Regions from separate parts of the Sphingomonas sp. FARSPH genome, predicted to be linked through region 1. Evidence: riboswitches for the same ligand, from Rfam matches in the RefSeq annotation. Region 1 holds a riboswitch; the other holds the start of a gene.
What was found. A riboswitch is a leader RNA that binds a small molecule or an ion and turns the genes downstream of it on or off. The one in region 1 is predicted to bind glycine.

Region 1 (11,856 bases):
CACGGGGCGACGGTCGCCGCTGACGCCGGTGCCGAGTTCGCCCAGCAGGATGCGGCCGGCATCGGTCGGCGCGCGATAGCCGTCGGTCGGCAGCGCGACCTGCGCCATGCTGTTGATCGGCTTCACCAGATACGGCGTGATGATGATGACGAGTTCGGTTTCGCTGCGCTGGAAGCTGTTCGATCGGAACAACGCGCCGATGATCGGCAGGTCGCCGAGGAAGGGTGCCTTGTCGATCGAGTTATTGTGGCTGTTCTGAAGCAGGCCGCCGATCATCATGCTCTGGCCCGAACCCAGTTCCAGCGTCGTTTCGGCGCGACGGGTGGTGAGGCCGGGCACGCGCGTGCCGTTCAGCGTCACCGCGTTCGAATAATCGAGCTGCGACACTTCCGGCCGCACGCGCAGGCTGATCCGCCCGTCGGCGAGCACCGTCGGCGTGTAGGCGAGGCTGACGCCATATTGCTTGTATTCGACCGAGACCGTGCCGAGCGCCTGCGCGACCGGGATCGGCACCTCGCCGCCGGCAAGGAACGTGCCCGTCTCGCCCGACAGCGCGGTGAGATTGGGGTTGGCGAGCGTCGTCACCTGACCCGTCGTCTCGCCGAGGTCGAGCGCGCCGAGCAGGTCGATGCCGAGCAGCTTGCCGGCAAGGCCCAAGGTCGTGCCCCGCGCGCCTTGCTGCGGGAAGCCGAACAGCGTGGCACCGGGGACGAGACCGTTCGCGTCCACCGGCGCATTCGGCTGGCCGATCACGCCGGGCACGGTGGTGATCGTGCCCTGCCGTCCCTGGCTGATGCCGAACAGCAGGCCGCCGGAATTGTCGCGGCTGGTGATGTTGACGCCAACCTGCTTGATGAAGGTGCGGCTGACTTCGGCGAAGCGGACCTGCAGGTTGACCTGCAGCGGCGTCGCGGTCTTCAGGCGGGACAGGACCTTCGTGCTGTCCCCGACATAGGCCTGGACCAGCCGTTCCGCCTCCGCGCCGTCGCCCGGGCTGGCGATCGTGCCGGTGAGCAGGACGAGGCCGTTCATCGGCGTCGCGACGATCTGCGCGTCCGGCATCGCGAGGCGCAGCATCGCGCCGATCGAGTCGTAATTGTTTCCGACGCGGACCGTGCTGGCATAGACCACCGCGCCGCCCTTCGTCGTCGCGGAGATCGTCGTCTCACCCGGCTTTTTGCCGAAGATGTAGAGCTGTGTCGGCGAGCGCACCTGGACGTCGGCGACCGTATCGTCGGCGACGAACACGTCGCTCATCGGACGCGGCAGCGTGACGAGGCGGCCACGGCCGGTGTTGACCTGGACGAGACCGGAAGCGGCACTGGCGGCGGCCCCTGCGGGCCGCGCGTCGGCGACCGCGCCGCCGGCCGCGAGCGCGAGCGCGAGCGGCAGGGCGAGCGGAGTTTTCAGCTTGCGCATGTTACTTGTTCCCCCCCATCGGGACGCTGGTATTGGTCGCACCGACGGGCGACGCGTTGGTCTGCTGCTGCGCGATACGCTGGCCGCCGACCGGGACGACCGTCACGGTCGTGCCGCGTGCGATGCGCACCACCGGGCCCATCGGCAGGCCGCTGGCATCGCCCGGCATACCGGTCGACACGGTCGCCTGCGTAACGCCCTGCGGCGTCATGCCCGCCGCGCCGTTCGCCTTGCCCGGCACCGTGCTGCGCTGGAAGCGCGACACGTCGGCGCCGGTGGCGAAGGTGCTGCCGCCCGATTGCGGCTGGCTGGCGACGGCCAGCATCATCGCCTTTTCGGCGCGGGCGTCGCCATTGGCGGGCACCTTCACCGATCCGCTGGCGATCGCTTCCTCGAGCTGGGCCGGATTGTCGGCAAGGCTGCGCAGCGACAGCGACAGGTCGCCGACGGTGCGCGCCACCGCGATCTGCTCGGCCATCTTGGGCGTCGCTTCCAGCGTGACGTTGGAATAGGTGCTGACCTTGGTCTTGCCGTCCTCGCCGACGCTGTTGTCGGTGCGCTGGTCGGTCGCGAGCACGCGGACGTTGCGCATGATGGTTTCCGATACCTTGAGCGGCTGGCCGTCGCCGCCGCCCGTGACCGACTGCGTCAGGACCAGGTCGACGCGGTCGCCCGGGAAGACGAAGCCCGCGACTGCCGCCTGGCCCGACACCGCGACGGTGACCGCGCGCATGCCCGGCCCGAGCGCGGCGGCGAGGAAGCCGCGATCGCCCGGCTTGACCAGCGCGCCCTGCGTTACCGGCTGGCCCGCGGTGATCGCGTTGCGCACCACGGTACCCTGCAGCGACTTGAGGTCGGTGCCCGCTTTCAGGAAATAGGCGCCGTCGACCAGTTCCTTGGGCCAGGGCTGGAACTTCAGCGCGCTGGCATCGAGGATGGTGCCGACGGGCAGCGCGCGGGTGGCGACGAGCACCTCGGGGCCGTCGACCGGCCGGGCCATCGGCTGCGTCATCGCGGCGGCTTGCGGCGCGGCGGAGCCCGCGAGCAATGTGCGGGCGAAGAACGCCGTGATGCCGGCGACCAGCAGGGCGCCCACCAGCAAAACGATCTTGCGACTATCCATGTCTCAACGGGCCTTTCAGCGCACCGGTGGTTGATCCGACGCTAAGCATTGGGGGAGGAGTGGTTAAAATCCGGTTGGTGCGCCCACTGGCGCCAGGGTGAGCAGCGCGGCGGCGGCGATGGCGACGCCGTAGGGCACCTCCACCGCGCCTTCGCGCCGGCGCCAGCGGCTGTCGGCGACCATCACGATCGTGATCGCGCCGCCCGCGATCGCCATCAGCATCAGCATCGACAGAACGCCGCCCGGCGGCAGCCAGAGCGCGAGCGCGCCGATCATCTTGACGTCGCCGCCGCCCATCCAGCCGGCGGCGAAAATACCGGCGAAGAGCGCGAATACCGCAGCGCCGACACCCAGCTGGAGCGCGACATCGCCCCAGCCGAGGCCGTTGGCCCACCACCACGCGGGGGCGGCGAGCGCGATGGCGGCATTCTTCCAATTGGCGATCTCGCGCCGGCGCGCGTCCTCGATACCCGCCGCCAGCAGCAGCGCGAACAGCGCCGCGAGCAGCGCATAGCCGAGAAGTTTGTCCCACCCCATCATCGGGAACAGGTAGACGCGAGGGCTTTCGAAACCGTAACCAGAGCGCGCCGATGACCGATTACCCAACCGATCCCGATCGCCTGCGCCGTGATTTCCCCGCCGATTCGCGTCTTTCGCACTGGGTCGCGCCCGACGGATGGGTACATCGTCGTTTCGATTGGGCGCATCCCGCCGCCCGTGGCCGCGCGCTGGTGCAGGGCGGGCGCGCCGATATCGTCGAAAAATTCCTGGAGCTGATCCGCAATCTGCATTCGGGGGGATGGTCGGTCACCGCCTTCGACTGGCGCGGGCAGGGCGGATCGGGGCGACTCGCGGCGGACCGCCACGTCGGCCATGCCGCCAGCTTCCGGCCGTGGCTGGACGATCTTGCCGCCTTCTGGCGCGACTGGCGGCGGGAGCAGGCGGGGCCGGCGATGCTGATCGGCCATTCGATGGGGGGGCATCTGGCGCTCCGCGCGCTGGTCGAGCGCAGCGTCGATCCCGATGCGGCGGTGCTCGTCGCGCCGATGATCGGCGTGCATTCGCCCGTCGGGCCGTGGCTGGGCGGGATACTCGCACGTCTGATGACCCGGATTGGCGACCCGGCACGCGCCGCGTGGAAGGTGCGCGACGACGCGCCCTCGGCGGGGCATCGCGAGCGGTTGCTGACGCATTCGCACGAACGTTACGCCGACGAGGCTTTCTGGTATGCGCGAGAACCGGCGCTGCGGCTGGGCCCGCCGAGCTGGGCTTGGGTGGCGGAGGCCCTGTCCGCCTGCGCGGCGTTGCAGCGGGACCCGCGGCTAGAGTCGGTGACGACACCCGTCCTGATGCTGGTCGCCGACGCCGACGGGCTGGTCGATCCCGGCGCGGCGATCCGCGTCGCCGCACGCCTGCCGCATTGCGAACTGGTGCGGTTCGGGCCCGAGTCGGCGCACGAGATTCTGCGCGAATCGGACGACGTCCGGCTGCGTGCGTTCGGCCTGATCGACGCCTTCCTGGCGCGGCACGCGGCATGAGGTTCGACGTCGCGATCGTCGGCGCGGGGATCGCGGGCGCCAGCCTCGCCGCCGCGATCGGCGACGCGGCGCGCGTGCTGCTGATCGAGGCGGAGGCGCAGCCTGGCTATCACGCCACCGGCCGCTCCGCCGCTTTCTGGTCCGAAACCTATGGCGGCCCGGGCATCCAGCCGCTGACCAGCGCGTCGCAGGCGGTGCTGCGCGATGGCGGCTTCCTCGATCCGCTGGGCGAATTGCACATCGGCCGCGCCGAAGATGCGGCGGCGGCGGACGCCTTCCTTGCCGCCTTCGCGAACAGCGGCGTGGGGCTGTCGCGCGTCGACCCGGCGGCGATCGTCCCCGGCCTGCGCCGGGAATGGACGATCGGCATCCACGAGCCGAGCTGCGCCTATATCGACGTCGCGGCGCTGCATGCGCGCTACCTCGGCGCGGCGCGGCGGGCGGGCGCGAGCCTGGTGACGCAGGCGGCGCTGCATGCGGCGACGCGCGCGGGCGGCGCGTGGCGGATCGCGACCGCGGCGGGCGACTATAGTGCCGATGTGCTGGTCGACGCGGCGGGCGCCTGGGCGGATCCGGTCGCGATCAGCGCGGGCGTCGCGCCGATCGGCATCCGCCCCTATCGCCGCACCGTCGTGCAGCTCGGCACCGACCCAGCGCCACCCGCGGGCCTGCCGCTGATCGCCGATATCGCGGGCGGTTTCTACTTCAAGCCGGAGGCCGGCGGCCGCCTTTGGTTGAGCCCGTCGGACGAGACGCCGAGCGATCCGTGCGATGCGGCCGCGGAAGAGATCGACGTCGCGATCGCGATCGATCGGTTCGAGCGCGCGGTCGACTGGCGCGTCGCGGTGGTGGAGCGGCGCTGGGCGGGGTTGCGCAGCTTCGCACCCGATCGCCTGCCCGTCTATGGCTTCGCCCCCGACGCGCCGGGCTTCTTCTGGTTCGCGGGGCAGGGTGGCTTCGGCATCCAGACCTCGCCTGCCGCCGCCGCGATCGGGGCGGCGCTGCTGCTCGGGCGCGCGCTGCCCGACGCGGTCGCGGGCATCGACGCGGACCGCTATGCACCGGCACGCTTCGCGGCTACCATTCGCTGACCACTCTCGCGAAGGAGGCTGTGATGGCGCACAAGTTCGTGATCGAGAAGAACAAGGCGGGCGAGTTCGTCGCCAAATTCAAGCACAACGCCGAACTGATCTGGTGGACCGAAGGCTATTCGAGCCGTGCGAACGCCCGCAATGCGATCGCCTCCATTCTCAAGAACGGCCCCGACGCCCCGGTCGAAGAGGCGGAATAGCGCGCGGCGATCAGGGTTTCTTCGCAGCGGCCAGCGCCGCGTCGCTGGCGAGTTTGTCGGCGCGTTCGTTGTCGGGGTGGCCGGCGTGGCCCTTTACCCAGATCCATTCGATCTCGTGCCGCTGCGTCGCGGCGAACAGCGCCTGCCACAGTTCGGCGTTCTTGACCGGTTTCTTGTCCGCGGTCTTCCAGCCGTTACGGCGCCAGCCGTGGATCCAGCGGGTCAGGCCGTCCATCACATATTTGCTGTCGGTGGACAGCTTGACGTGGCACGGCCGCGTCAGCACGCCGAGCGCTTCGATCGCCGCGGTCAGCTCCATGCGGTTATTGGTGGTCATCGCCTCCCCGCCCGACAATTCCTTCTCGTGGCTGCCGAAACGGAGCAGCGCGCCCCAGCCGCCGGGGCCCGGATTGCCCTTGCACGCGCCGTCGGTGGCGATTTCGACCAAAGTCAGCGGCGGAGTCAGGGGCTCGGTCACGCGAACGCCTCCGGATGCGCGTCATACCAGTCGAGGCGCCGGAGATAGGCGAGCGGATCCTTGCGCGTCACCAGCGCGTCGGCGGGCGTGTTGAGCCAGTCCCACGCCCGCGTCAGCAAGAAGCGGATGCACGCGCCGCGCGCCAGCACGGGCAGCGCCGCGCGCTCCGCGGCCGACAGCCGCGCGCCATAGCCTTCCATCGAAGCGCTGCCGACGCCGTCGAGCGGCGCGCCGGCGGGATCGAACCCCCAAGAGGTATGCATCACTGCGACGTCATAGGCGCGCAGATCGGTGCAGGCGAAGTAGAAATCGATGAGTCCCGTGACGCGCGCGTCCAGCATCAGGACGTTGTCGGGAAACAGGTCGGCATGGATGACGCAGGCTGGCAGGTCGCGCGGCCAGTCTGCCTCCACCGCGGCGAGCGCCGAATCGACACGCGCGAACAGGCCCGGTGCGATGTCGTCGAGGTCGGCGCCGCACCGTTCGAGCAGCGGCCGCCATGCGGCGACACCCAGGCTGTTGGCGCGCTTACCGTCGAAATCGGCGACCGCGGCGTGCAGGTCGGCGAGCGCCGCGCCCGCGGTGCGCGCCTGCGCCGGCGTCGGTCGCGTCACCGACACGCCGGGCAGGAAGCGGATCAGGCAAGCGGGCCGCCCCTCCAGCGTCTGGATCGCGGCGCCGTCGCGGTCGCGGATCGCGGGCGGCACCGGCAGCCCGCGCGCGGCGAGATGGTCGAGCAGCGCCATGAAGAAGGGCAGGTCGCCCGCGTCGACGCGCTTTTCGTAGAGCGTCAGGATGTAGCGCTGCGTCGTCGTATCGACGAGGTAGTTGCTATTCTCCACCCCTTCCGCGATCCCCTTCGCAGAGACGAGCGAGCCGACATCGTCGTAGCGCGTCAGGAACGCCGCCAGCGTCTCGGCCGATACCTGTGTGTAGACCGCCATCGCCTCGTCCGTCGCCTTCCTCGCGCCTCGTCGCCAAGCGCGTTGTCCTGCCCCGCGGGGGCCGGCAAGGGAAGGGTGGGATGACGGATTATTCAGTCGCGGGTGCGGGCGGTCTGCCCTAGGTTGCGCGGCGACAGGGGAGCCGACCGATGATCGCCTTGCTGCTTGCGCTTGCCATGCCCGCCGTCGACCAGAACGTGCTCGATCCCGCCGGTGCGATCGCGCTGGCGGACGCGCACCCCAATCGCGCCAGCAGCGGCACGTTCCGCATGCGCATCGCCGAAACCGCGCGGACCGACGATGCCGTCTTCCTCAATTCCAGCGACGATTATCGCGCGCCGGGCGACGTTACCTTCGCGATGCGGCCGATCGTCGCGAAGACGCTGGAGAAACGGTTCGGCGCGCCGCCCGAAACCTATCTGCGCGGTCGCACGGTGACCGTGCGCGACAAGATCCGCGCGCGGGCCATCGCCAATCTGGTCGCAGGCCGTCCGCATTCGCTTGCCCGCTGGCAATATACGGTGCCGATCCAGACCGCGGATCAGATCATCGCGGTCGAGTGATCGCGGCGCCTTCAGGCGGCCGCGTCGAGCCCGCGTGGCAGCTTGAACGCGATCGTCTCGCGCGTCGTTTCCTCCTCGCGTTCGCTGACCGCATAGCGCGTGCCGAGCAGGTCGACGAGCTCGCGCACCAGCATCTCCGGTGCGGACGCGCCCGCGGTGATGCCGAGCGTGCCGACGCCGTCGAGGAACGACCAGTCGAGATCGGCGGCGCGCTGAATCAGCCGGGCGGGCGTGCCCTCGCGCAGCGCGACTTCGACGAGGCGCAGCGAGTTCGACGAATTGGGCGCGCCGATCACCAGCATCGCGTCGCACGCCGCCGCGATCGCCTTGACCGCGGCCTGGCGGTTCGACGTCGCGTAGCAGATGTCCTCGCCGCGTGGGCCTTGGATGCTGGGGAAGCGCGCCTGCAGCGCGGCGACGACCGCGGCGGTGTCGTCGACCGACAGCGTCGTCTGCGTCAGGAAGGCGAGGTTGTCGGGATCGGCGGGGGCGAAGACGGCGACGTCGTCCACCGTCTCGATCAACGTCATCGCGCCCGTCGGCACCTGGCCGAACGTGCCGATCACCTCGGGATGGCCGGCATGGCCGATGAAGACGATGTGGCGCCCGGCCGCGACCAGCCGCTCCGCCTCGCGATGCACCTTCGACACCAGGGGGCACGTCGCGTCGAGATAGTCGAGTCCCCGATCCTGCGCCGCGGCGGGCACCGATTTGGGCACGCCATGCGCGCTGAATACGACGGGTTTGCCGTCGGGAACCTGATCGAGTTCCTCGACGAAGATCGCGCCTTTGGCCCGCAGCGTGTCGACGATGAACTTGTTGTGGACGATCTCGTGCCGGACATAGACCGGCGCGCCATGCTTTTCGATGGCCAGTTCGACGATGCGGATCGCGCGGTCGACGCCTGCACAGAAGCCGCGCGGTGCGGCGATCAGCAACTCGAGGACGGGCAGATCGGGGGCGTGGGCGGCGATCGGATCGATGGTGGCCATGGGGAAGCGCTCTACGCGATTGCTTGCACGCGCGAAAGGCGGTTCCTATGGTGCGCGCCGCCCGGCCGGGGCAGCCCGGCCCGATGTCGTCGCCCGTTCGAAAAGGTACGCGTTCACCGTGAAAAGCTCGCTCCTCGCCCCTTGCGCCCTTGCGCTCGTCCTCGGCGGCTGCGCCGGTAAGGGTGAAGTGGTGGAAGGCGGCATCTCCGCCGTCCGCTCCGCCTGCCCGACAGTGGGCGTTGCCGCCGGCACCGGCGACATCACCTTGTTCGACCCGGCGACCAGCCAGGACGAGAATGCGGTCGACGTCGTCGCGAACATGACGCACGTCCGCGGTGCCTGTAACGATGCGGGCGACCAGATCACGACGACGGTGACGTTCGACGTGCTCGCCCGCCGCACCCGTACCGATGGCGCGCGCGACGTGACCTTGCCCTATTACATCGCGATCGTGCGCGGCGGGAACCAGGTGACGGCGAAGCGCGTCGGCCAGATCGTCGTCCATTTCGACGCGGGCCAGGCCCGCGCGCAGGCGACCGGCGAGGCGACGAGCTACGTCAGCCGCGCCGCCGCGACGCTGTCCGACGATGTCCGCCGCGAACTGACCAAGAAGCGCAAGGCGGGCGAAGAGGATGCCGCGACCGATCCGCTGAGCCGGCCCGAAATCCGCCAAGCGGTGCTGAGCGCGACGTTCGAGGCGCTCGTCGGGTTCCAGCTGACCAACGACCAGCTGAAATATAACGCGCAGCGGTGACGGCGGACGGCGGCGATCGTCCTGCCTCTTGGGGCGGGGCATCGTTTGCCGATTGACTTGGCGCGGGCGCGTCGCCAGAGCTTTTGTCGTCGATGCGGGGCGACCCGCATAGGCGCGCGCGGGAGAGAGCCCGAAAGGGCCGCCGAAGGAGCAACCACCCCGGAATCTCTCAGGCACGCGGGACCGCGCGGACGCCATCGACACTCTGGAAAGCGCCCCTTTCAGGGGCCACCGAAGGGGTAAGCCCGCCGCGTTGGCGACGGGCGAAAGCTCTCAGGTTCCGTGACAGAGGGGGTTCATCGATGGTCGCCCGCGGCCCCGGCCGCTTGCGTCCGTCGCCCTTTTGAAAGGCCGGATGAGACGATGAGCGACGCGGTGATCGAACAGGCGCAGGATGCCGAGCTGGCCGGGGAACTGGACGGCGAGGAACCCGCGATCCAGCAGCTTCCGCTCGACGCCTGGCACCGCACCCAGGGCGGCCGCATGGTCCCCTTCGCCGGATATGAGATGCCCGTCCAGTACAAGGGCATCATGGCCGAGCACCTCTGGACGCGCGAGAATGCCGGCCTGTTCGACGTCAGCCATATGGGCCAGGTCGGCCTGACCGGCGAGGGCGTCGCCAAGGCGCTGGAAGCGGTGCTGCCCGGCGATATCGCCGGCCTTGCCCCTGCGAAGATGCGCTATTCGCTGCTGCTCAACGATGCGGGCGGTATCCTCGACGACCTGATGGTGACGACGCTGCCCGCGGGCGAGGGCGCGCATCCGTTTGGCGAGGCGAGCCATTACATGGTCGTCAACGGCGCGACGAAGTACGACGACGTCTCTTACCTGCTTGACGTGCTGCCCGAGGACGTCGTCATTAACCTGATGGAAGACCAGGCCTTGCTCGCGCTGCAGGGCCCAAAGGCGGTCGATGCGCTGGCGCGGATCGTGCCGGGCGTCGAGGCTTTGGTGTTCATGACCGCGGGCGCCTTCGCATGGAACGACACGCCGCTGTGGATCAGCCGATCGGGCTACACCGGCGAGGACGGCTTCGAGATTTCGCTGCCCGCGGAGATCGCGGAGGGCTTCGCCACCGCGCTGTGCGAACAGCCGGAGGTCGAGCCGATCGGGCTCGGCGCGCGCGATTCGCTGCGGCTCGAGGCGGGATTGCCGCTATATGGCCACGACCTCGATCCCGAAACGACGCCGGTGATGGCGGACCTCGGCTTCGCGCTGTCCAAGCGGCGGCGCGAGGCGGGCGACTTCGCCGGCGCCGCGCGCATCCTCGGCGAGCGCGAGAACGGCCCCACGGTGAAGCGCGTGGGCCTGATGATCGATGGTCGCCAGCCGGTACGCGAGGGCGCGAGCGTGGTCGACGCCGACGGCGCGATCATCGGGCGCGTCACCTCCGGCGGGTTCGCGCCCAGCGTCGGCGCACCGATCGGCATGGCCTACGTCCCCGCGGCGCTGGCTGCGGCTGGCACGCCGCTCAAACTGATCCAGCGGGGCAAGCTCCACGACGCGACCGTCGCGGCCATGCCCTTCGTCCCCCACCGCTATATCCGTGCAGGAGCCAAGTGAGATGAGCCGTTACTTCACGCAAGACCATGAGTGGATCGACGTCGACGGCGAGACCGGGACGGTCGGCATTTCCGATTATGCGCAAGGTCAGCTGGGCGACATCGTGTTCGTCGACGTCCCCGAGGACGGCAAGCAGCTGAGCAAGGGCGACGAGGCCGCGGTGGTCGAGTCGGTCAAGGCGGCGTCGGACGTCTATTCGCCCGTGTCGGGCAACGTCATCGAGGGCAATGCCGCGCTCGCCGATGATCCCAGCCTGGTCAATTCGGACCCGGAGGGCGAGGGCTGGTTCTTCAAGATCACGCTGTCCGACCCCGCCGAGCTCGAGGAGCTGATGGACGAAACCGCCTACGAGGCGTTCGTCGCCAAGCTGTGACCCCTGTGAGCCCCTCCCCTTCAGGGGAGGGGTAGGGGGTGGGGGACGTCTCACCGAGACCCACGCTTGCGGCGCCCCACCCCAACCCCTCCCCTGAAGGGGAGGGGCTTTGAGGAATGACAATGCGCTATCTGCCCCTGACGTCCCATGATCGCGAGTCGATGCTCGCGACGATCGGTGCGAGCCATATCGACGCGCTGTTCGTCGACGTGCCCGAGGCCGCTCGCCTCGATGGCCCGATCGAAGGCCTGCCGCTGCACGCGTCCGAACTGTCGGTCGAGCGGCACATGACCAAACTCGCGCGCCAGAACACGGTCGCGGGCGAAGTGCCGTTCTTCCTCGGCTGCGGCGCATATCGGCACCACGTGCCCGCCAGCGTCGACCATCTGATCCAGCGCGGCGAGTTCCTGACCGCCTACACGCCCTATCAGCCGGAAATCGCGCAGGGCACGCTGCAGATGCTGTTCGAGTTCCAGACGCAGGTCGCGCGCCTGCTCGGCACCGACGTCGCGAATGCCAGCATGTACGACGGATCGACCGCCTGCTGGGAGGCGATCGGCATGGCGCGGCGCATCACCAGGCGCGGCAAGGCGATCTTGTCGTCGGGGCTGCACCCGCATTACGTCAGCGTCGCGAAGACGATGGCGAAATACACCGGCGACGCGCTGGAAACGTCCGTCCCGACGCTGAATGCGGACACCGACATCGATGCGCTGATCGCCGCGATCGATGGCGACACCAGCTGCGTCGTCGTCCAATATCCCGACATCCTCGGCCGTATCGCAGACCTGACCCCGCTTGCCGATGCCTGCCACGCC
Region 2 (11,856 bases), 340 kb from region 1:
TCGCTGTCCGACATGCTGAAGGGCAAGCAGGGCCGCTTCCGCCAGAACCTGCTCGGCAAGCGCGTCGACTATTCGGGCCGTTCGGTCATCGTCACCGGTCCGGAGCTCAAGCTGCACCAGTGCGGCCTGCCGAAGAAGATGGCGCTCGAGCTGTTCAAGCCGTTCATCTACGCACGCCTCGACGCCAAGGGTCTGTCGATGACCCTGAAGCAGGCGAAGAAGTGGGTCGAGAAGGAGCGCAAGGAAGTCTGGGACATCCTGGACGAGGTGATCCGCGAGCATCCCGTGATGCTGAACCGCGCGCCGACGCTCCACCGTCTGGGCATCCAGGCGTTCGAGCCGGTGTTGATCGAGGGCAAGGCGATCCAGCTGCACCCGCTGGTCTGCTCCGCGTTCAACGCCGACTTCGACGGTGACCAGATGGCCGTGCACGTCCCGCTGAGCCTCGAGGCGCAGCTGGAAGCGCGCGTCCTGATGATGTCGACCAACAACATCCTGTCGCCCGCCAACGGCAAGCCGATCATCGTGCCGTCGCAGGACATGGTGCTGGGCCTCTATTACCTGTCGATGATGAAGGAAGGCGAGCCCGGCGAGGGGATGCTGATCTCCGACATGGCGGAGGTGCACCAGGCGCTCAACGCCGGGTCGGTGACGCTGCATACCAAGATCGTCAGCCGCGTGCCGCAAACCGACGAACAGGGTAACCAGTATCTGAAGCGCGTCGAGACGACGCCGGGCCGCATGCTGCTCGGCGAGACGCTGCCCAAGAGCCACAAGGTGCCGTTCGAGATCGTCAACCGCCTCCTCACGAAGAAGGACGTGGGCGACGTGATCGACGAGGTCTATCGTCACACCGGCCAGAAGGAGACGGTGCTGTTCGCCGACGCGATCATGAGCCTCGGCTTCCGGCACGCGTTCAAGGCGGGCATCTCGTTCGGCAAGGACGACATGATCATCCCGAACGAGAAGGACGCGCTGGTCGAAGAGACCCGCACGCTCGTGAAGGATTACGAGCAGCAGTATCAGGACGGCCTGATCACGCAGCAGGAGAAGTACAACAAGGTGATCGACGCCTGGAGCCGTTGCGGTGACCAGGTCGCGAACGCCATGATGAACGAGATCAAGGCGGTGAAGCGCTACGAGGACGGCGAGAATGCCGGCCGCGAGAAGCCGATCAACTCGATCTACATGATGGCGCACTCGGGTGCCCGCGGCTCGCAGGCGCAGATCAAGCAGCTCGCCGGTATGCGCGGCCTCATGGCCAAGCCGTCGGGCGAGATCATCGAGACGCCGATCATCTCGAACTTCAAGGAAGGTCTGACCGTCCTTGAATACTTCAACTCGACGCACGGCGCCCGCAAGGGTCTGGCGGACACGGCGCTCAAGACGGCGAACTCGGGCTATCTGACCCGCCGTCTGGTCGACGTCAGCCAGGATTGCGTCGTGATCGAGGAGGATTGCGGCACCGAACGCGCGCTGGAAATGAAGGCGATCGTTCAGGGCGGCAGCACCATCGCCTCGCTCGGCGAGCGTATCCTGGGCCGCACCACGGCCGAGGACGTCGTCGATCCGAAGACCAACGCGGTCGTCATCCCGACGGGTACGTTGCTCGACGAGCCGATGGTGGCGAAGATCGAGGCCATGGGCATCCAGGGCATGAAGATCCGCAGCCCGCTGGTCTGCGAATCGAAGGTCGGCGTGTGCGGCAAGTGCTACGGGCGTGACCTTGCCCGCGGTACGCCGGTCAACATCGGCGAAGCGGTGGGCGTCATCGCTGCGCAGTCGATCGGCGAGCCGGGTACGCAGCTGACGATGCGCACCTTCCACATCGGCGGTGCGGCGCAGCTCAACGAGCAGTCGAACCTGGAAGCGCCGGTCGACGGCACGATCCAGTTCCGCGACCTGCGCCTGATCGTCGACCAGCGTGGTCGCCGCGTGGTGCTGTCGCGCTCGGGCGAGATCGCGATCGTCGACATGGACGGCCGCGAGCTGGCGGTGCACCGTATCCCCTATGGCGCGTACGTGATGTTCGACGACGGCCATATGGTGTCGAAGGGCGACCGGATGGCGGAATGGGATCCGTTCACCATGCCGGTGATCACGGAGAACCCGGGTACCGTTCGCTTCCAGGACCTGCTGGAGGGCAAGACGCTCACCGAGCAGACCGACGAGGCGACCGGTATCGCGCAGCGCGTCGTGACCGAATATCGCACCTCGTCCAAGTCGAAGGAGGATCTGCGTCCGCGCCTGACCCTGCTCGACGAGACGAGCGGCGAGAGCGGTCGCTACATGCTCGCCGCCGGCGCGACGCTGTCGGTCGAGGACGGTGCGCAGGTGCAGGCGGGTGACGTGCTCGCCCGCGTCAGCCGCGAAGCCGCCAAGACGCGCGACATCACCGGTGGTCTGCCGCGCGTCGCCGAGCTGTTCGAAGCGCGCAAGCCGAAGGAGAATGCGATCATCGCAAAGGTCTCCGGCCGCGTCGTGTTCGGCAAGGATTACAAGGCGAAGCGCAAGATCGGCATCCAGCCCGAGGATGGCGGCGAGGTCGTCGAGTATCTGGTGCCCAAGTCGAAGGTGATCGACGTTCAGGAAGGCGACTACGTCAAGCGTGGCGACAATCTGATCGGCGGCAGCCCCGACCCGCACGACATCCTCGAAGTGCTCGGCATCGAGCCGCTGGCGGAATATCTCGTCTCGGAAATCCAGGAAGTCTATCGACTTCAGGGCGTGAAGATCAACGACAAGCACATCGAGGTGATCGTTCGCCAGATGCTGCAGAAGGTCGAGATCATCGAGTCGGGCGACACCACCCTCCTCGTCGGCGAGCAGGTCGATCGCGAAGAGATGGACGCGATCAACGCCAAGCTCGGGCCGAACGAGGCGCGTGCGCAGGGCAAGCCGATCCTGCTCGGCATCACCAAGGCGAGCTTGCAGACCCGCAGCTTCATCTCGGCGGCGTCGTTCCAGGAGACCACCCGCGTCCTCACCGAGGCCGCGGTCCAGGGCAAGCAGGACACGCTGATGGGCCTGAAGGAGAACGTGATCGTCGGCCGTCTGATCCCGGCGGGCACGGGCGCGGGCATGAACCGCCTGCGCGTGGCGGCCACCAGCCGCGACGCCGCGCTCCGGGCGCAGCAGCGCGCGCTGCAGGCGGCGATCGTCGCGCCGATGTCGGCCGCCGAACTGCGCGCCGCCGAGGACAAGCGTTCGCCACGTGATGCGGGCGGCGCGGGTCCCGACCCGCTCGCCGAGGTCGTCGCCTCGGGCGACGGCAGCGACGAGGCCGCGGGCGAGTATCTGAACGACTGATCCTCGTTCGGCCGCTCGGCCCGAAGACAAAGAACCGCCGTCCGGGATGCCGGGCGGCGGTTTTTTTGCGCGAGACGGCACGCCTCGTTATTCGGCGACCAGTTCCGCCCCCCGCCACCGACATGTCCGGTGCGGACGCTTTATGGGCGATCCCTTCTGTGTTATGGTTCGTGTGTCTTTCTTCGGGGGGAGAAGAGATGCCGTACCGTCATGCCTATCGCTGGTTGCTGGGGCTTTTTCCGCTGATCGCACTCGCCTTCTGGCCCGGCTATCTCGGCCAGCTGGCGCAGGCGCCCTTCGCTCTTCATGCGCACGGCCTGACGGCGACGGCTTGGCTGATGCTGCTCACCGCGCAGAGCTGGTCGATCCATGCGCGAAGGGCCGCGTGGCACCGGGCGGCAGGGCTGGCGACCTTTGCCGTCGTGCCGCTGTTCGCCGCGGCGGGGCCGCTGGCGCTGTGGAGCATGGCGGGGCTGTGGCGGACACAGGCCGATCCCTTTCACGCCGCTTTCGGTGCGCGGCTCGTCATCGCCGACATGATCGCCGGACCCTGCGTGACCGCGTTGGTCGCCTACGCCCTGGCACGGCGCCGGCGCGTGGGCGTTCATGCCGCCGCGATGCTCGCGACGGCGCTGCTGGTGTTGCCGCCGATCATCGGGCGGCTCTTCCCTGCCCTGCCCGGCTTCCCGCATGGCGGCTGGGCCGGCTTTGCGGGATTTCGACTGGCGTTCGATCTCGCGGAGGGCGTGACACTGCTGATCGCGCTGGTGCTGGCGAGCCGGCGATCGGACGGGCGCGTCGCATTCGGCCTCGCGGCGGCCGCCACCGCGGCGCAACTGATCGGTTTCGAGACGATCGGCCGCACCGCATTCTGGGAGCGCGCCGTGACGCGGCTGACCGACATGCCGGTCGCCCCCGTTGCGCTGACCGCGGGTGTAGCCGCCGCGGCGATCCTGTTGTTGGCATGGCGGCTGGGCGCTGCCAGACCGTGGCGGGTGAAACCGGGCCTTGCCGCGATGAGCGCCTCGGCGCGTTGACCGCCAGCGGCGCGCGGGGCCGCAACCCCGGCTTGACCCGCCCCGCCCGCTCCCCGATACCGGCGCCGCCGATCCGGGAGAGACCGGGCATGACCGGCGCCGAAGGAGCAACCGCCCCGGAAACTCTCAGGCGAAAGGACCAGGTCGGCATCGGACATCTGGAGAGAGGCGTGGGTCGTCCACGCCCGCCGACGGGATAGCGATCTCAGGCGCAAGGGACAGATGGGGCATGCGACGAGCAGCCGCATAGGCGGCGGAGGAACAGCATGCAGGCCGACGTCACCTTGAACACCCTGGATCGCGGCGCCGCGCGCCCGATCAGCGTCGCGGAACTGTTCACCATCGGCATCGGCCCGTCGAGCTCGCACACCGTCGGGCCGATGCGCGCCGCCAGCGATTTCGCGCAGCGCGCGCTGGCGCAGGACGCAGCGCCGGTCGGCGTCACTTGCGACCTTTACGGCAGCCTGGCGCTGACCGGGCGCGGCCACGCCACCGACACCGCGGTGATCCTGGGCCTTGCCGGCTGGGAGCCGGAGCGGCTCGATCCCGATGCCGTCCCCGCGATCCTGGCGGGCATCCGCGACGAGGGGCGGCTGGCGCTGGCCGGCAAGCGGCGCGTGCCTTTTTCGGAAGCCGCCGACATCGTCTTTCACCCGCGTGATTTCCTGCCCGAACATCCCAACGGCCTGACCTTCACCGCGCGGCTGGCGGACGGCACGGGCTATGCCGAAACCTATTTCTCGATCGGCGGCGGCGCGATCCTGCGCAAGGGCGCGCCCGTCGCGGCCCACAATGTCGCGGTGCGTCACCCGTTTTCTTCGGGCAGCGAACTGCTCGCGCGCGGCGATGTGACCGGCCTGTCGATCGCCGACATGGTCCGCGCCAACGAGGATGCGTGGCGCAGCCCGGACGAGGCGGACGGCTTCCTCGACGCGGTGCGCGATGCGATGATGGCGTGCATCGACCGCGGCATCGCGCAGAGCGGCGAGTTGCCCGGGGGCCTGCGCGTCCGGCGGCGGGCGCAGGCGATCGAGCGCGGGCTGACCGGCTGCGTCCCCGGCAGCAACCCGGCGGAGGTGTTCGAATGGGTCAGCCTGTGGGCGCTCGCCGTCAATGAAGAGAATGCGGCGGGTGGCCGCGTCGTCACCGCGCCCACCAATGGCGCGGCCGGGGTACTGCCCGCGGTGCTGCGCTATTACGAGACCTTGGTCGCGAAGGACCTGGCGTTCGCGGAGCGCCGCGAGGGCGCGCGCCGCTTTCTCTACACCGCCGCGGCGATCGGCATGCTGTACAAGAAGCGCGCGTCGATCTCGGCGGCGGAGATGGGCTGCCAGGGCGAGGTGGGCGTCGCCTGCTCGATGGCGGCGGGTGCGCTCGCCGCGGTGCTCGGCGGCAGCAACCGGCAGGTCGAGAATGCGGCGGAGATCGGCATGGAGCACAACCTGGGTCTTACCTGCGATCCGATCGGCGGTCTGGTGCAGATTCCGTGTATCGAACGCAACACGATGGGGGCGGTGAAGGCGATCAACGCGGCCTATCTGGCGCTGCGCGGCGACGGCAGCCACGTCGTCAGCCTCGACGCGGTGATCGAAACGATGCGCCAGACCGGCGAGGACATGCGCACGAAATACAAGGAGACGAGCCTGGGCGGCCTCGCGGTCAATGTGGTGGAATGCTGAGCTGACCGGCCCAACCGTCGGCCTCAGGAATACGGGCCCAGTTGCTCACGCGCCGGCGCGTACATCCTCGGTGATGACGGCGGCGGGCCGATCCCCTTGCCAGCGGGCGATCGTTTCGAAGCGTCCGTCCATGATGCGGATTTCGTTGAAAGACGCGGGCGTACGGCGGGTGCGGCGCGACAGCGTGCCCGCGCCGATCATCCGCACGATCCAGCCCCCCCGATCGATTGGCACATCGAACGGATCGTGGACATGGCCGCTCAGCACCGCATGCGCGCCCGCCGCCGCCAGCGCAGTGAGCGCGCCATCGCCGTGCCGGGTCTTCGCCGTCCCCTTCGTACCGCCCTCGATCAGGGGGTGATGGGCGGCGACGAGGATGATGTTGCCCTTCGGCGCGGCGGCGATCATCGCCAGCGCGCGGCGCAGCGATCCGGGGCTGACCCGCCCCTTCGACCAGTTCCAGCGCCATTGCGCGCGTGCGGTCGTCTTCAGCGGCACCACGGTCACGCCGGGCAGGTCCAGCTCGTGCTCGATCAGCCGCTCGATCGCGGCATAACGCTGGTAGGGGGCGAGCAGGCGGCGGAACGGGTCCCAGTAATAAGGGATGTCGTGGTTGCCGACCTCCAGCGTCACCGGCACGCCCAGCCCCTGCAGCCACGCACCGCCGCGCTCGAATTCGCGCCGCGTCGCGCGCATGGTCAGGTCGCCGGTCATGATGACGGCGTCGGGTTTTTCCGCCGCAACCCGTTCCTCGAACCAGGCGAGAGCGGCGGGGTCCTCCGCCCCGAAATGAACGTCGCTGACGTGGAAAAGCCGGATCATGGTCCTCGAACGCTGCGGTGCGGATTGGGTGCCGGCCTAGCCGCACGCGGGCCGTATCGTCCAGCGCCGGGTGCGCAAGCGTACGCAGCGGCGGATGATCGCACCTGCGACGAGGACGCGTGTTGATCCGGATCAATATCGCTCGCATTGTAAAGGCGTGTGCCGCGGCCCATGGTTCCTTTTCCGACGACATGAGTAACGATGGCCACCGACCCGACCGATCTTCGGCATGACCTGACCGCCTGCGACCGCGAACCGATCCATGTGCCGGGCGCGATCCAGCCGCACGGGCTGTTGCTGATCGCGGCGGCGGACGGCGCGCACGAGATACTCGGGGGTGCCGGCGCGATCGAGGAACGGCTGGCGGTCGACTGGCTGGGTCGCCCCGCTGCCGACGTGCTGGGCTGCGCGATCGCCCCGCTGATCCAGGCGTTGCTGCCCGGTGGCCCGGACGGCGCGATGGTGCCCTTCGTCGCAGGGATGGGCGAGACGTTCGTGCCGACGCTGCACCGCGCCGGCCGCCACCTGTTGATCGAGCTCGAACCCGTCGCGACCGCCGCGGCGACGGCGACGTCGATGCTGACGTGGCTGGATGCGATGGCCGGCGGCTTCGAACGCGCCGCCGACCTGTCGGCATTGTACGATCGCGCCGCGAGGGCGTTCCGGACGCTGACCGGGTTCGACCGGGTGATGATCTACCGCTTCCTCGACGACGATGCCGGCTGCGTCGTCGCGGAGGATCGCGAACCGTCGCTGCACAGCTTCCTCAACCATCATTTCCCCGCAAGCGATATCCCGCGTCAGGCGCGCGCTTTGTACGTGCGCAATCGCACGCGCTCGATCCCCGACGCGGCTCATATCCCGCAACCGATCCGCCCTGCCGCGCTTGCCGGCATCGATCTCAGCGACGTGTCGTTGCGCAGCGTGTCGCCGATCCACGTCGATTATCTGCACAATATGGGCGTGCAGGCATCGGCCTCGATCTCGATCGTCAAGGACGGGCTGCTCTGGGGGCTCGTCGCCTGCCACCATATGACGCCGCGCCTGTTGCCGCCCGACGTGCGCAGCGCCGCCGCGACGCTGGCGAGCGGCCTTGCCCGCCAGATTCGCGCCAAGCAGGAGGCGGCGGCGTATCGCGAACGGCTGAGCCTGCGCGCGACCGAGGACAGCGTCGTGCCCAAGCTGCAGAACGACGTGCCGCTGACGGAGATCGTCGGCGTGGTGAAGGGCGACCTGCGCGCGATGCTGGGCGCCGACGGGTTTGCGATGGTCACGCGCACCACGATCGAGACGGACGGCCTCTGCCCCCCGCCCGCGGTGCTGGCGATGCTCGCGCGCTGGGCACAGGCGCGCGGCGGCGAGCCTGTGGCGACGCACGAGCTGGACACGATGCTGCCCGCGATGGCGGAGCATCGCGCGCTGGCCAGCGGCGTCATCGCCGTGCCGTTGGGCGACGAGGATGCGACGTTGCTGTGGCTGCGCGCCGAGCGGATCACCGAGGTCGAATGGGCGGGCAATCCACACAAGGCCGTCGCGCTTGCACCGGGCGAGCGACTGACGCCGCGTGCCTCGTTCGAGACGTGGAGCGAGACGGTACGCGGGCGTTCCCGGCGCTGGTCGCTGGAGGAGATCGAGGCCGCACACCGCCTGCGCCGGCGTTTCCAGGAGGCGCGCACCAGCCAGCAGCTGCGCACGCTCAACCGCGACCTCAACCGCATCCTGGTCGAGAAGGACGCGCTGATCGCGCAGAAGGACGTCCTGATGAAGGAGGTCAACCATCGCGTGCAGAACAGCCTGCAACTCGTCGCCTCGTTCCTGCGGCTGCAGGCAAAGACCGCGGGTGACGGCGCGGTCGCGGACCATCTGGCCGAAGCGCAGGCGCGCCTTGCCGCCGTCGCACTGGTCCATCGTCGCCTGTATCGCGACGACCAGGTCGAGAGCGTCGACCTGGCGCGTTACGTCGATGAACTCATCGCCGACATGAAGACCTCGCTCGGGGCGGACTGGGGCGCGCAGATGCGGCTGGATCTCGCGCCCGTGCTGGTGCCGACCGACCGTGCCGTCAACATCGGCCTGATCCTGACCGAACTCGTCATCAACGCGACCAAATACGCCTATGGCGGCGGGGCCGGTCCGCTGCTCATCGCGCTGGAGCAGCACGGTACGCTCTTGCGGCTGATCGTCGCCGACGAGGGGCGCGGCAAGGGTCAGGGCGAAGGTTTCGGCAGCCGGATGATGGCGGCGATGGTGCAGCGGCTGGGCGGTGACATCGACTATCTCGACAATGCGCCGGGCGTGCGCGCGATCATGACGGCGCCGATCGCGGAATAATTTATACCCGAAACGGGTGACTCCGCGTCGCCAGGCCACCACTTTGAGTAGCCGTGGATCAAATATTCATCGGAATCGGTCATGCCGTTCCGATGAGCGCAAAACCCGACAGTGGACGTTACCTTCGCATCCAGGGCCGGCAGGCAGAGGTGGGGATGTACGTCCACGCCCTCCACTGCGCCTGGATGGACAACCCGTTCTGGCGCAAGAGTTTTCTGTTGACCGACATCGGCGATCGCGACCGCGTACGCCAGTCGATCCCCAGCATCACGATCGACCTGGCAAAAGGCCGCGGGCTGACGCTTGCCGCCGCCAGCGACCTGCATGGGCGGCCCGCCCCGCTGGACGAACCGTCGCTTTCCGCACCCGCCCCCGTGACGCGCAGCCGTCGCCGTCGGCCCCCGTCGCCGCTGGAAGCCGCGCGGGCCACGACCGAACGGGCGGTGGCGGGCGTCACCGTGCTGTTCGGGGAGGCGCGGCTGGGCCATGCGATCCGGGCCGATCAGCTGCTCGCGATCGTCGACGATCTCGCCAGCGCGATGATGCGCGACGCGGGCGCGATGGTGACCGTGACGCGGATGAAGGACCGCGACCAATATACCTACATCCACTCCGTCGCGGTCAGCGCGCTGATGATGGGGCTGGCGCGGCAGCTGGACTTCGGCGAAGAGGACGTGCGCGTTGCGGGCATGGCCGGACTGGTCCATGACATCGGCAAGATCCAGGTGCCCGTCGCCATCGTCGACAAGACCGGGCCGTTGACGCCCGACGAACTGGCCACGATGCGGCGCCACCCCGCCATGGGCCATGCTACCCTGATGGAGTTGGGCGGGCTCGATCCGCGTATCCTGGACGTCTGCCACGCGCATCACGAGAAGCTGGACGGCTCGGGCTATCCCAATGGTCTTGCCGGCGATGCGTTGAGCGTCTTTGCGCGCATGGCGGCGATCTGCGACGTCTACGATGCCGTCACATCCGTCCGTTCGTACAAACGGGCATGGTCGCCGCACGATGCCCTGGCGCAGATGCTCGAATGGCATGGCCATTTCGACATGGCGATCCTGCACGCCTTCATCGCCAGCCTGGACATCCAGCCTTTGGGCGCGCTCGTCCGCCTCCGCTCGAACCGGCTGGGCGTGGTGGTCCGCGATGGCGAGACGCCGGCGACCCCCGTGGTGCGCGCGTTCTTCGACGTTCCCGACCACCAGCATATGCGCGCCCGCGACGTCCGCACGGAGGACGATCCGATCATCCGCACCGAGCGCGGCGAATATTGGTTCGGTGACCGCTGGCCCGCGCTGCATGCCACGCTGATGGAAGACCTCGACGTCTGCCCCATGACCCGCGCCGAACCGATGGAGACCCGCCGATGACGCCGGCCCTGCCCGCCCAGCCTCGCCTGCGTTCGCGCCTGTCCGCGTGGCTGTCGCCTGCCTATCCCAGTGAAATGGCGCTCGCCCCGCCGCCGGCTGCACGCACCGACACCGCAGGGTCGGCCGAGGCCGCGCTATATGCGGAGATCGGGGAATTCCTGTTCACGCATCACCTGCCGCTCGGTGCGGACACGTTCGGGGTCGTGCTCGACTATCTTCGCGGCGACGACCCTGCGCTCGTCGCGGCGATCCGCGACCGGTTGCGCGGCGCTGGGCGACTGGACGCCGCTTTCGTTCGCTGGCTGGCCGAAAGCCGCAGCGGCGCGGTCCGCCCGGCGATGGTCGCGCAGATGGCGGACGGGCTGTCGATGCAACTCGCCCGCTGCCTGCAACTGCTCGGCCAGTCGTGCACCTCGGCGCAGGATTACGGCAGCGCGCTCGACCTCGAGGCGCAGCGCATGACCGGATCGGACGAGGACACCATCGGCCGCCTGATCGAACTGACGGTGCAGGCGGTGGCGACGTCGCGCCAGATGGCGGAACAGCTCGACGAGACGCGGCGCGAGACGTCGCAGCTGCGCGACAACCTCGACCGCGCGCGCCGCGTCGCGGAGCAGGACCATCTGACCGGGCTGATAAACCGCCGCGGGTTCGACGCCCGCCTCCGTGCGCGCGCAGAAGCGGAGGCCGCACACGACCCGCCGTGGTGCGTCGCGTTGTGCGACATCGACAATTTCAAGGCGATCAACGATCGCCACGGACACGATGCGGGGGACCGCGTCTTGAAACTGGTCGCCCGTGCGCTGAAGACCGACTTGGGCAAGGCCGCGGTGGTCGGGCGCCATGGCGGCGAGGAGTTCGCCTGCCTGTTCCCCGACAGCAGCGCCGAGGCGGCGTTCGCGAATCTCGACGCAGTGCGCGAGTCGATTGCCGCGCGATCGCTCGTCAACCGCGATACCGGCGAGCAGATCGGCGCGCTGACCATCTCGATCGGTCTTGCCGAGGTTCGCGGCGATCCGATCCAGGCGATGCGCGATGCCGACACCGCGCTGTACCATGCCAAGCGGACGGGGAAGAACCGCGTGGTGACGACGACGCTGGCGATGGGGTGAGCGTCCTTGCCGTCTCCGTCGCCGCGATCAGGCGGCGATACGATCGGTGAAGACGACCGGCGGGGGCGGCCCCTCCAGATAGGCGTTTTCGATCCGGTCGAACGGGAAGCCGTGAACCGCCGCCGCGGCGAGCGCCATGCGGACGAGGCTGGCGGTGCGTGCGCTCGTTTCCAACGCCTCGTCGCGGTTCATC

Region 2: another riboswitch for glycine. It lies ahead of DM480_RS01660 (L-serine ammonia-lyase); the one in region 1 lies ahead of gcvT (glycine cleavage system aminomethyltransferase GcvT).

Annotation. Positions count from the first base shown of each region.
Region 1 is NZ_CP029985.1:670,082-681,937, reverse strand. It holds gene DM480_RS03395 (type II and III secretion system protein family protein) at 1-1,419, opposite strand, end outside; gene cpaB (Flp pilus assembly protein CpaB) at 1,421-2,542, opposite strand; gene DM480_RS03385 (A24 family peptidase) at 2,606-3,079, opposite strand; gene DM480_RS03380 (alpha/beta fold hydrolase) at 3,133-4,080, shown strand; gene DM480_RS03375 (NAD(P)/FAD-dependent oxidoreductase) at 4,077-5,171, shown strand; gene DM480_RS03370 (YegP family protein) at 5,195-5,371, shown strand; gene rnhA (ribonuclease HI) at 5,382-5,849, opposite strand; gene thrB (homoserine kinase) at 5,846-6,793, opposite strand; gene DM480_RS03355 (hypothetical protein) at 6,943-7,356, shown strand; gene ispH (4-hydroxy-3-methylbut-2-enyl diphosphate reductase) at 7,368-8,348, opposite strand; gene DM480_RS03345 (hypothetical protein) at 8,467-9,102, shown strand; glycine riboswitch at 9,212-9,294, shown strand; glycine riboswitch at 9,298-9,401, shown strand; gene gcvT (glycine cleavage system aminomethyltransferase GcvT) at 9,466-10,665, shown strand; gene gcvH (glycine cleavage system protein GcvH) at 10,667-11,038, shown strand; gene gcvPA (aminomethyl-transferring glycine dehydrogenase subunit GcvPA) at 11,161-11,856, shown strand, end outside.
Region 2 is NZ_CP029985.1:330,016-341,871, forward strand. It holds gene rpoC (DNA-directed RNA polymerase subunit beta') at 1-3,309, shown strand, start outside; gene DM480_RS01655 (hypothetical protein) at 3,507-4,346, shown strand; glycine riboswitch at 4,411-4,498, shown strand; gene DM480_RS01660 (L-serine ammonia-lyase) at 4,613-6,025, shown strand; gene DM480_RS01665 (metallophosphoesterase family protein) at 6,071-6,847, opposite strand; gene DM480_RS01670 (histidine kinase dimerization/phosphoacceptor domain -containing protein) at 7,049-9,178, shown strand; gene DM480_RS01675 (HD-GYP domain-containing protein) at 9,271-10,551, shown strand; gene DM480_RS01680 (GGDEF domain-containing protein) at 10,548-11,663, shown strand; gene DM480_RS01685 (hypothetical protein) at 11,691-11,856, opposite strand, start outside.